Regions from separate parts of the Shewanella aegiceratis genome, predicted to be linked through region 1. Evidence: predicted binding sites of a transcription regulator. Region 1 holds the regulator's gene; the other holds the start of a gene.

What was found. Region 1 encodes FliA, which starts transcription of late flagellar genes. Its sites were predicted from a motif close to CTAAAGNTNNNNNNNNNNNNGCCGATA; they were not measured.
Region 2: K0H80_RS07720 (flagellar protein MotY) is a predicted target of FliA. The motif match lies at 2,499-2,525, and genes of this name have one in related genera.

The regions. Positions count from the first base shown of each region.
Region 1 covers NZ_CP080416.1:1,541,933-1,546,650, forward strand. Annotated here, with positions in the region: gene flhF (flagellar biosynthesis GTPase FlhF) at 1-74, shown strand, start outside; gene K0H80_RS06875 (MinD/ParA family protein) at 79-960, shown strand; gene K0H80_RS06880 (RNA polymerase sigma factor FliA) at 953-1,672, shown strand; gene cheY (chemotaxis response regulator CheY) at 1,715-2,098, shown strand; gene K0H80_RS06890 (protein phosphatase CheZ) at 2,112-2,849, shown strand; gene K0H80_RS06895 (chemotaxis protein CheA) at 2,865-4,718, shown strand, end outside.
Region 2 covers NZ_CP080416.1:1,711,221-1,715,938, forward strand. Annotated here, with positions in the region: gene K0H80_RS07705 (substrate-binding periplasmic protein) at 1-435, shown strand, start outside; gene K0H80_RS07710 (DUF3137 domain-containing protein) at 587-1,603, shown strand; gene rnt (ribonuclease T) at 1,703-2,416, opposite strand; gene K0H80_RS07720 (flagellar protein MotY) at 2,585-3,445, shown strand; gene K0H80_RS07725 (prolyl oligopeptidase family serine peptidase) at 4,055-4,718, shown strand, end outside.

The DNA of each region.
Region 1 (4,718 bases):
CGGTACTCGAAAAGAAAGTGCAACCAATACAGAATAACGAAAGGTCATATGAACAGGCCTACGCATTTGAGTAATATAATGAGTCGGGATCAAGCAAGCGGTTTACGTATGATGAATCAACCATATAACGAAAAAGTAAAAGTAATTGCCGTAACCGGTGGTAAGGGTGGCGTAGGTAAAACCAGCGTATCGATCAATACCGCCGTCTCCCTGGCCGAGAAGGGCAAGCGTGTGCTTGTGCTCGATGCCGACTTGGGCCTGGCCAACGTCGATGTCATGTTGGGCCTGAGAGCCGAGCGCAATCTCTCCCACGTATTATCTGGCGATGCCGACCTTGACGATATTATCGTACGCGGTCCTAAGGGGATTGGCATTATTCCAGCTACCTCTGGCACCCAGGCAATGGTCGAGCTGACACCGGCCCAGCATGCGGGCCTGATCCGTGCCTTTAGCGAGATGAAGACCCAGTTTGATATTCTGGTGGTCGATACCGCGGCAGGTATCTCAGACATGGTGCTCAGCTTCTCTCGCGCTTCTCAAGATGTGTTGGTTGTGGTGTGCGACGAGCCGACCTCTATTACCGATGCCTATGCTTTGATTAAGATTCTTAGCCGTGAGCACGGTGTATTCAGGTTTAAGATTGTGGCAAATATGGTCAGAAGTTTGCGAGAAGGGATGGAGTTGTTTGCTAAACTTAGCAAGGTAACCGACCGTTTTCTCGACGTGGCCCTGGAGCTGGTTGCGACTATCCCCTTCGATGAAAACCTTCGCAAATCAGTTCGTAAACAAAAGTTGATCGTCGAGGCATTTCCTAAGTCGCCGGCGTCAATTGCTTATCACGGCCTAGCGAATAAGATTATAAGCTGGCCAGTGCCACAACAACCGGGCGGACACCTGGAGTTCTTTGTAGAGCGATTGGTTCAACGTCCCGAATATCAAGAGGATCGTACGAGTGAGTAAAGCCGCTGCGTATACTTGTTTAGATAACAAAGCTTCTATTGTCGAACAGTATGCACCGTTGGTAAAAAGGATTGCTCACCATTTACTCGCTCGTCTACCCGCATCGGTGCAATTGGATGATCTGTTACAAGCAGGTATGATGGGCCTGCTTGAAGCCTCGGCCAAGTTCGATGGCAGCAAGGGCGCCAAGTTTGAAACCTTCGCCGGTATACGAATTCGCGGCTCTATGCTCGACGAAATTAGGCGAGGAGACTGGGTGCCCAGGTCGGTTCACCGTAATCAGCGACGCATAGCCCAGGTGATTGACGAGCTAGAACAAGAACTTGGACGTGACGCAAAAGACAATGAAATTGCGGATCGACTTGATATGACGCTCGATGAGTACCATCATATTCTTAATGATGTTTCTGTCGGGAAAGTAGTTGGAATTGAAGATCTTGGTGTATCGGTCGATGTAGTAAGACAGGAAGACGATCATCAGGACGACGCATTTGAGTCACTGGCAGAGACACAGTTCCACGAGGCCCTCGTCGAGGCGATTAAATTACTGCCAGAAAGAGATGGATTAGTTTTGTCGTTATATTATGACGAAGCATTAAATTTAAAAGAGATCGGTGCCGTACTTGATGTCAGCGAATCCCGAGTTAGCCAGATACACAGCCAGGCGATGCTCAGACTCAAAGCTAAACTCAAGCATTGGACCAAAATATAACGATTACATGAGCAATATAAAAACAGCTCCGCGGAGGAAACCTTGGACAAGAATATGAAGATTCTCGTTGTTGACGACTTCTCAACAATGAGACGCATCATCAAGAACTTGTTGAGAGACTTGGGTTTTAATAACACTCAGGAAGCAGATGACGGTTCGACAGCCTTGCCTATGTTGCAAAAAGGCGATTTTGACTTTGTCGTGACCGATTGGAATATGCCTGGCATGCAGGGGATCGACCTGTTAAAGGCTATCCGTGCTGATGACAACCTGAAGCACATTCCTGTGTTGATGGTGACTGCGGAAGCGAAAAGGGAACAGATCATTGCAGCGGCGCAGGCCGGTGTGAATGGCTATGTGGTGAAACCTTTTACTGCGGCGACATTGAAAGAGAAGTTAGACAAAATTTTCGAACGACTCGGTTAATCAAGGTTGAGCTATGCAGGCAGAAACTTCAGGGCTGATCAATCTAGCACAGGCCAAGCAACTCGTTGATCTGCTAGAGGCGGGTCAACAAGAGATGGCCGATGAGCTAGTTCGCGATATCGCCAGCCCGATTCAGAAAGAGCTGTTTGACGAGGTGGGTCGCCTAACCCGTCAGCTTCACAGTGCCATAGTGGACTTTCAGGTGGACGGTCGCCTCGTGGAGCTGGCCAATAGCGAAATTCCCGATGCCAAAGAGCGCCTCAATTATGTCATCGACATGACGGAACAGGCCGCTAATAAAACCATGGACGCTGTCGAAGAGTCTCTGCCTCTTGCAGATGCCCTTACCATGAACGTACAGGCCGTTAAGCCTTCCTGGGATCGCCTAATGCGTCGCGATATTCAGCTGCACGAATTCAAGGCGCTCTGCCATGACGTTCAGCAGTTCATCGAGCGCAGCGAATCCGATTCCAATCGTTTGAAAGAGTTACTCAACAACATACTACTGGCCCAGGACTTCCAAGATCTGACCGGACAGATGATCCGCCGGGTGATCGAGCTGGTGCGAGAGGTTGAGAGTAATCTGGTCTCTATGTTGACCGTATTTGGCGAGCAGCCCATCACGGATAAACCCCGTGCATCAGAGAAGTGTGTCGAAGCTGAAGGTCCTATTATGAACGCTGATCAGCGTGATGATGTCGTGACAGGGCAAGATGAAGTCGATGACTTGCTGTCGAGTCTAGGTTTCTAAGTAGGAGTCATATGAATGTCCTTTGATGTTGATGAAGAGATACTGCAGGACTTTTTGATTGAAGCGGGCGAGATCCTTGAGCTTCTCTCTGAACAGCTGGTGGCGTTAGAGAATAACCCCGACGACACCGAACTACTCAATGCCATCTTCCGTGGATTCCATACCGTTAAAGGCGGCGCCGGCTTCCTGAGTTTGACGCCCATGGTGGATGTTTGTCACGAAGCGGAAAACACCTTCGACCTGTTACGCACGGGTAAGCGTAGCGTTTCTGCCGAGCTGATGGATATCATCCTGCAGGCCGTCGACACCATCAACTCTATGTTTGCCGAGACCCAGGCGGGTGTCGAGCAAAGCCCTGCCGATGAAGGCCTGTTAGCTAACCTTAAATTATTGAGCTCTGGTGGCTTATTGCCATCTGAGCAGGGCGGAGCATCAGTTGAAGCCGTTGCAGATACGCCGGTTGAAGCAGCTATCGAAACACCAGCAGACGACGGTTTAGAGCTATTTGATATGCCGCTCGATGACGGTGTCGAACTGTTCGACGAGCCGGTAAGCGATACGCCCCTGACCTCTATCGCCGGAGAAGGTGATATAGATGAGATCGATGAATCTGAATTCGAAGCCCTGCTCGATGCCCTTCATGGCAGCGGTAAGGGGCCATCAAGTACGGCGCCAGCAGGTGCGGCGCCGATTCAGGCGAGCGACAGCGATGACATCACAGACGATGAGTTCGAGTCGCTGCTCGATGAACTGCATGGCTCGGGTAAGTTCCAGGCCCCTTCGGCTCCTATTGCCAAGGTGCCAGAGCCAACCTCGCCGCCGGTGGATGCCGATGAGATCACCGACGATGAATTTGAAAAGCTGCTCGATGAGCTGCATGGCGCCGGTGCAGGCCCTGGCAGTGAGACAAGTAAACCAGTAGCTCCAGCCGCTAAGGCACCAGCAGCGCCTGCGCCGGATAAAGTCGCCGCCCCTGCGCCAAGTAATGTTAAGGCTCAGAGCGTGAAGGCACAGCCCGTTGAGGCGCCAGCTCCTAAGCCTGTGGTGAAAGAGAAAGCCGCGGCCAAGGCGCCGGCAACTAATATGCCTCAGGCGGAAACCACAGTGCGCGTCGATACCGCGCGCTTGGATCAGATCATGAACATGGTCGGTGAGCTGGTATTGGTGCGTAACCGCTTGCTTAGCCTAGGGATCTCCCGCGATGATGAGGATATGTCTAAGGCGCTGGCGAACCTGGATCTGGTGACCGCCGATCTCCAGGGCGCGGTGATGAAGACGCGCATGCAACCGATCAAGAAGGTCTTCGGTCGCTTCCCTCGCGTGGTGCGGGATCTGGCGCGCAGCCTGAATAAAGAGATCGATCTTCGCATGATAGGTGAAGATACGGATCTGGATAAAAACCTGGTGGAAGCTCTTGCGGATCCTTTGGTTCACTTGGTGCGTAACTCGGTTGACCATGGTATCGAGATGCCTGACGAGCGTGAAGCCAATGGCAAGTCGCGTACCGGGACTATTACCCTTTCTGCCAGTCAGGAAGGGGATCATATCCTGCTCAAGATTGAAGATGATGGCGCGGGGATGGACCCCGAGAAGCTAAAACAGATCGCCATCAAGCGCGGCGTGCTCGATGAGGATGCAGCGGCGCGCATGTCTGATGAAGAGGCCTATAACCTTATCTTCGCCCCGGGCTTCTCTACCAAGGTGGAGATCTCCGATATTTCCGGCCGCGGCGTCGGCATGGATGTGGTGAAGACGCGTATCACTCAGTTAAACGGTACCGTGCATATTGATTCCTTGAAAGGTAAGGGGACTTGCCTGGAGATCAAGGTGCCGCTCACCCTGGCGATTATGCCGACTCTGATGGTGGAA
Region 2 (4,718 bases), 170 kb from region 1:
CAGCCGATTTTTGCCATAAAGGAGCATGTGGTGGTGCTGGCCGGTAACCAGGAGCAGTGGATGGATATCAAGAAGATCCGCGGCCAGGAGATAGGCACGGTGCGTGGCTACCTCTACCATGATGACAGTGAATATACGCGTATCGATTTCAAGTCCGAACGTGAGCTGATCATCGCCTTGCAGAAGGGGCGAATTCAGGCGGCCATTGCAGGCGATCTTACCGCGCTATATTGGGCCAAGGAGCTGGAGGTGCCCATCGCCCTGGCGGCCGTGCATTCCGATGGCGTGTTGGTGATCCGCCTGCGTAAGGAGCATCAGGCCTTACTTGGACAGATTAACGATGCGATCAGCCAGCTAAGATCCCAGGGCGTCATAGATGCGCTTCTGGCTAAATATACCTCGGGGCAGTCTGTGGCCAGCCGGTTGAGTAAATAATCTTTCGCCGAGGTCAAGATTCTCTATCTCGAAGCAAATCAAATCGAGTAAGCTAAACGATTGTTTTTCAATCGATCGAATCATCATCACTTGACGTGGGCCGCAAGATATCCGCTAATTGTCGCTCAAGGACATTAGCAAGGATAGATGTATGAATCCAATGGAGTTTGCGATTCCGGCCGAGGACAAGCAGGCCTTTAGTCAATATTACGCGAAACAGATAGCCCCTAGGTGTCGGCGTTATGAGTCGGCTCGTCAGGCGGCGGCCGCTAAGTATCTGGCCCGCAGAAAAATAAGCGCTCCCGTCACCCTGATAGGATTACCTGTCTTTTTGGCATTTTTTGCCCTGAGTTTTTATGGCGCAATAGTGCTCGATTTTGAAGATGGCGTATTTTATATCGGCTTTGCCGGCGCCTTTTTATCTATCGTCGCGGTGGCAAGCGTTATCATCTGGGCGAGTAGCGAGATAAATCAATTGCGCACTAAGATAGTCGATGAGATCTATCCACTGCTGCTCGGCTATTTTGGCAAGAGCTTTGAGTTGAATCCGTCGAACTTACCCGAACTGGATGCTTATAAGGACTATGGTCTCTTTCCAAAATATGACAAGGGCTACTTTGACGATTCGGTTAAGGGCAAATACCACAATGTGCCTTTCCTGATGAGAGAGCTGACGCTACTCGAGTATAAAGGGACTAAAGACAATAAACCCCAATACAAGACCCTGTTCGAAGGGATTTTGATTGAGTTTACGCTATTAAAGAAATTCTCTGGTAATACCCTGGTGCGTCAGGATAAAGGAGTTATTGGCAACAGCTTAGTGCAGTTTAAACAGAAGCTGACACGGGTAAAGCTGGAAGACCCAACCTTTGAGCGAGAGTTTCAGGTGTATAGCGACGATCAAGTCGAGGCGAGATATTTGCTAAATACGGCGACCATGGAGCGTATGCTCTCACTGTCTCGTTTCTACGGTGGCGAACTAGAGGCGAGTTTTAAAGATGGACGACTGCTGATTAAGATCGCCTGCAAGCATAACTATTTTGAACCTAAACTGGATCTGCTAAAGCCACTGGATTTTGTCGATGACATAGAGCAGGTGTTTAAGGAGATCTATGAGGTGTTTGATTTAATTAAAGCCCTGAATCTGGACAGTCGTACAGGGCTGTAAATATCGGTTTAATTATTGATAGCTCGCCGCATCCGCTACGAGCTATCAAGCTCTCACTATTAAGCTCTCATAAGAGTTACGATTGATACTCGCTATTTGTTAGCCGTTAGCACTCGTATCTGTGTCTTGCCCGCTAGCCGGCTCGCTGGCTGCTTCATCGCTACCTGTTTCTTCGCTAGGCGTGGCCACCGGCCAGCCGCCTAAGGCCTTCCACTTGTTGACGATATGACAAAACAGCTCGGCGGTGCGCTCGGTATCATACAGGGCGGAGTGAGCCTCTTTGTTGTCGAAGGGGATACCGGCAATCTCACAGGCCTTGGCCAAAACGGTATGACCCAACGCAAGGCCCGAGAGGGCGGCGGTGTCGAAGGTGGCAAAGGGATGAAATGGCGTACGCTTGAGGGCGTTGCGCTCAATCGCCTGCGTGACGAAGCCGTGGTCGAAGGCGGCGTTGTGGGCCACTATGATGCTGCGGTGACAATTTGATGCCTTCTGGTGCTTCTTGACCTCTTTAAAAATCTCTAAGAAGGCTTCCTTCTCGCTGACGGCGCCGCGCAGCGGATTGTTTGGGTCTATGCCATTAAACGCCAAGGCTTCTGGCTCTAGGTTGGCGCCTTCGAAGGGCTCGATATGATAATGTAACGTCTTATCCAGCACCAAGTCGCCATTATCATCCATCTTCAGCAGGGTGACGGCGATCTCCAGCAACGCATCGGTTTGAGCATTAAAACCCGCGGTTTCAACATCTATGACGACGGGAAAGTAGCCACGAAATCTATGCTTAAGTTTGTGTGCGTCGCAAATATCGCTCATTAAAATATCCAAAGTGAAGAGTGGGGGGCTATTATGAAGTATCCGATGGGAGCTTGTCATGTTTGATTGGTCAATATATGGGCTAAAGGAATGCTAAATTAGGCCGATAGGGATAAGTAACGTAATTAACAAGAGTGACTGTCTATGTGGGTTAGGGTGCTATGTGCGATGACATTCGGGATTGGCTTGAGTCTGGCGACGACGGCGCAGGCCGAGTTGCGTCACTATGTGGCCTCTTTGGAACAGTCTTCCTGGCGCCTGAGCGGCAATACCCCCATCATCTGTCGCCTGGAGCATGAGATCCCATCTTACGGCAAGGCGGTGTTTACCAGCCGCGCCGGTAAAGATCATGATTTGAACTTTAGCCTGGATATGTGGGTGAAGCCCGACGAGGTGACCAGCGCCAAGTTGATGAGCATGGCGCCCGCCTGGCGACCAGGTGTGGTATCCCGTCCGATAACCGATCTGACCTATCAGAAATATTTCAGTGGCGAGGTGCCTAAGAAGGCGGCCTGGTCCATGCTCAATGAACTCGAACGAGGTATGCAACCGACCTTCTATTATGCCGATTGGTATAACCGCTCCAGCAAGGTTGCCGTGGGGCTGTCGGCTGCCAATTTTGGTCGTCGTTACGCCGAGTTTAAATCCTGTTTGGCCAATCTCTTGCCCTATAGTTTCGATGATATCGCCTTTACCGTGCTGACCTATGAATTTGGCGGCTCTGAGCTGACTCGATACTCCAAGGCGCAGATCGCCAAGGTGCAGGAGTATCTCTCTTATGATCCTGAGGTCGAGCTGGTGTTGATCGATGCCTATACCGACAGCTTCGGTGGCCGCTCGGTGAACAAGAAAGTATCGGAGAAGCGCGCCAATTCGGTCAAACAGCTCTTCCTGTCGGCGGGTATCCCCAATGAGCGTATTCATACCTATGGTCACGGCGAGCGTCGCCATGTAGCATCTAACGACACCATAGATGAGCGGGCGCGTAACAGACGCGTGGTTATTCGCCTCAGCAAGCCGCTGGATTAAAAAAGCCACGGTGAGTTAATAATATTTATGGAAACCGGCCAACAAGGCCGGTTTTTTGTTGTCAGCTCGGGATAGAAAGAGAGCGCTGGCAAAAGCCAGGTAAAAAACAGGCAAAAAAAAGCCCACTTAATCTTAAGTGGGCAGCAAATAAATCATTGCAATCAACAAATTGAAGGAAGGAAGTCAAGCATAAGAACCAGGGATGAATTCACGTGACTGGCACGGGAACTCGGAGTTCTTGTTTCCCATCTACCAGCGGGGTAGACACTTCCGGAAAACGAGGTGAATTATAGGGTCAGACCATTTGTCCTACAAACTAGAAAAATTCCCGCCTTAGATTAGTATTTCTAATGTCTGGGGAGGGTGTTTGAAGGGCCGAATTCACACATTTGGGGTATTTGCGCTTGATTACGCAAAATTGCTGCATAATTTCACGATTTATATAATTCATCCATGTTGTTTTTTTATTAACAAGTCAATTTCGCAAATGCCGGATTCGTTTATTTGTAGCCATTGCACGGTTTTTTTTTACTTGTATAGTACGAGGTTATTGGGCGCTAGCTCACAGGTTTACCATTAATAATAACGAGATATCCAGGACGGCTACAGATGGCTCTTAAGACGATTTTATCCAAGCAAACCCTTTTGCTTGCCGGATTAGGTTTAACACTCATGGGTTGCCAGTACCATGCCAATGAAACGGCAGCGGCGCAGGCAGCGGTTCAGCCCCAGGGCGTGGTCGAAACAATTCACGGCGTACAGGTTGCCGACCCTTACCGTTATCTTGAGGAAGAGAGTGACGCGACCCATGCTTGGGTGAAGCAGCAGCAACAGGCTGGCCATGATTTTCTGGCGCAGCTGGAAAACAAGCAGGCGATAGTCGATCGCATCACCGAGCTGTGGAACTTCGAGAAAGTCACAGCCCCAACCGAGCGTGGCGACAACACCTTCTATTACCGCAACGACGGTCTGCAGGCGCAATCTGTCCTCTATGTGAAGAATAAGGCCGGTGAAGAGAAGGTTGCCCTTGACCCAAACAGCTTCTCAACCGACGGCACAGTAGCCCTGAGCGGTGTCTCTGTCAGCGGCGACGGTAAGATTATCGCCTATGGCGTCTCTAAGTCGGGCTCAGACTGGCAGCAGTGGCAGTTTGTCGATGTGGCGACCGGGGCCAAGCTAGGCGACGAGCTCAACTGGATTAAGTTCTCCAGCGCCGAGTGGAGCAAAGACAATAAAGGTGTCTACTATTCTCGTTATGACGCGCCCGAAGGCG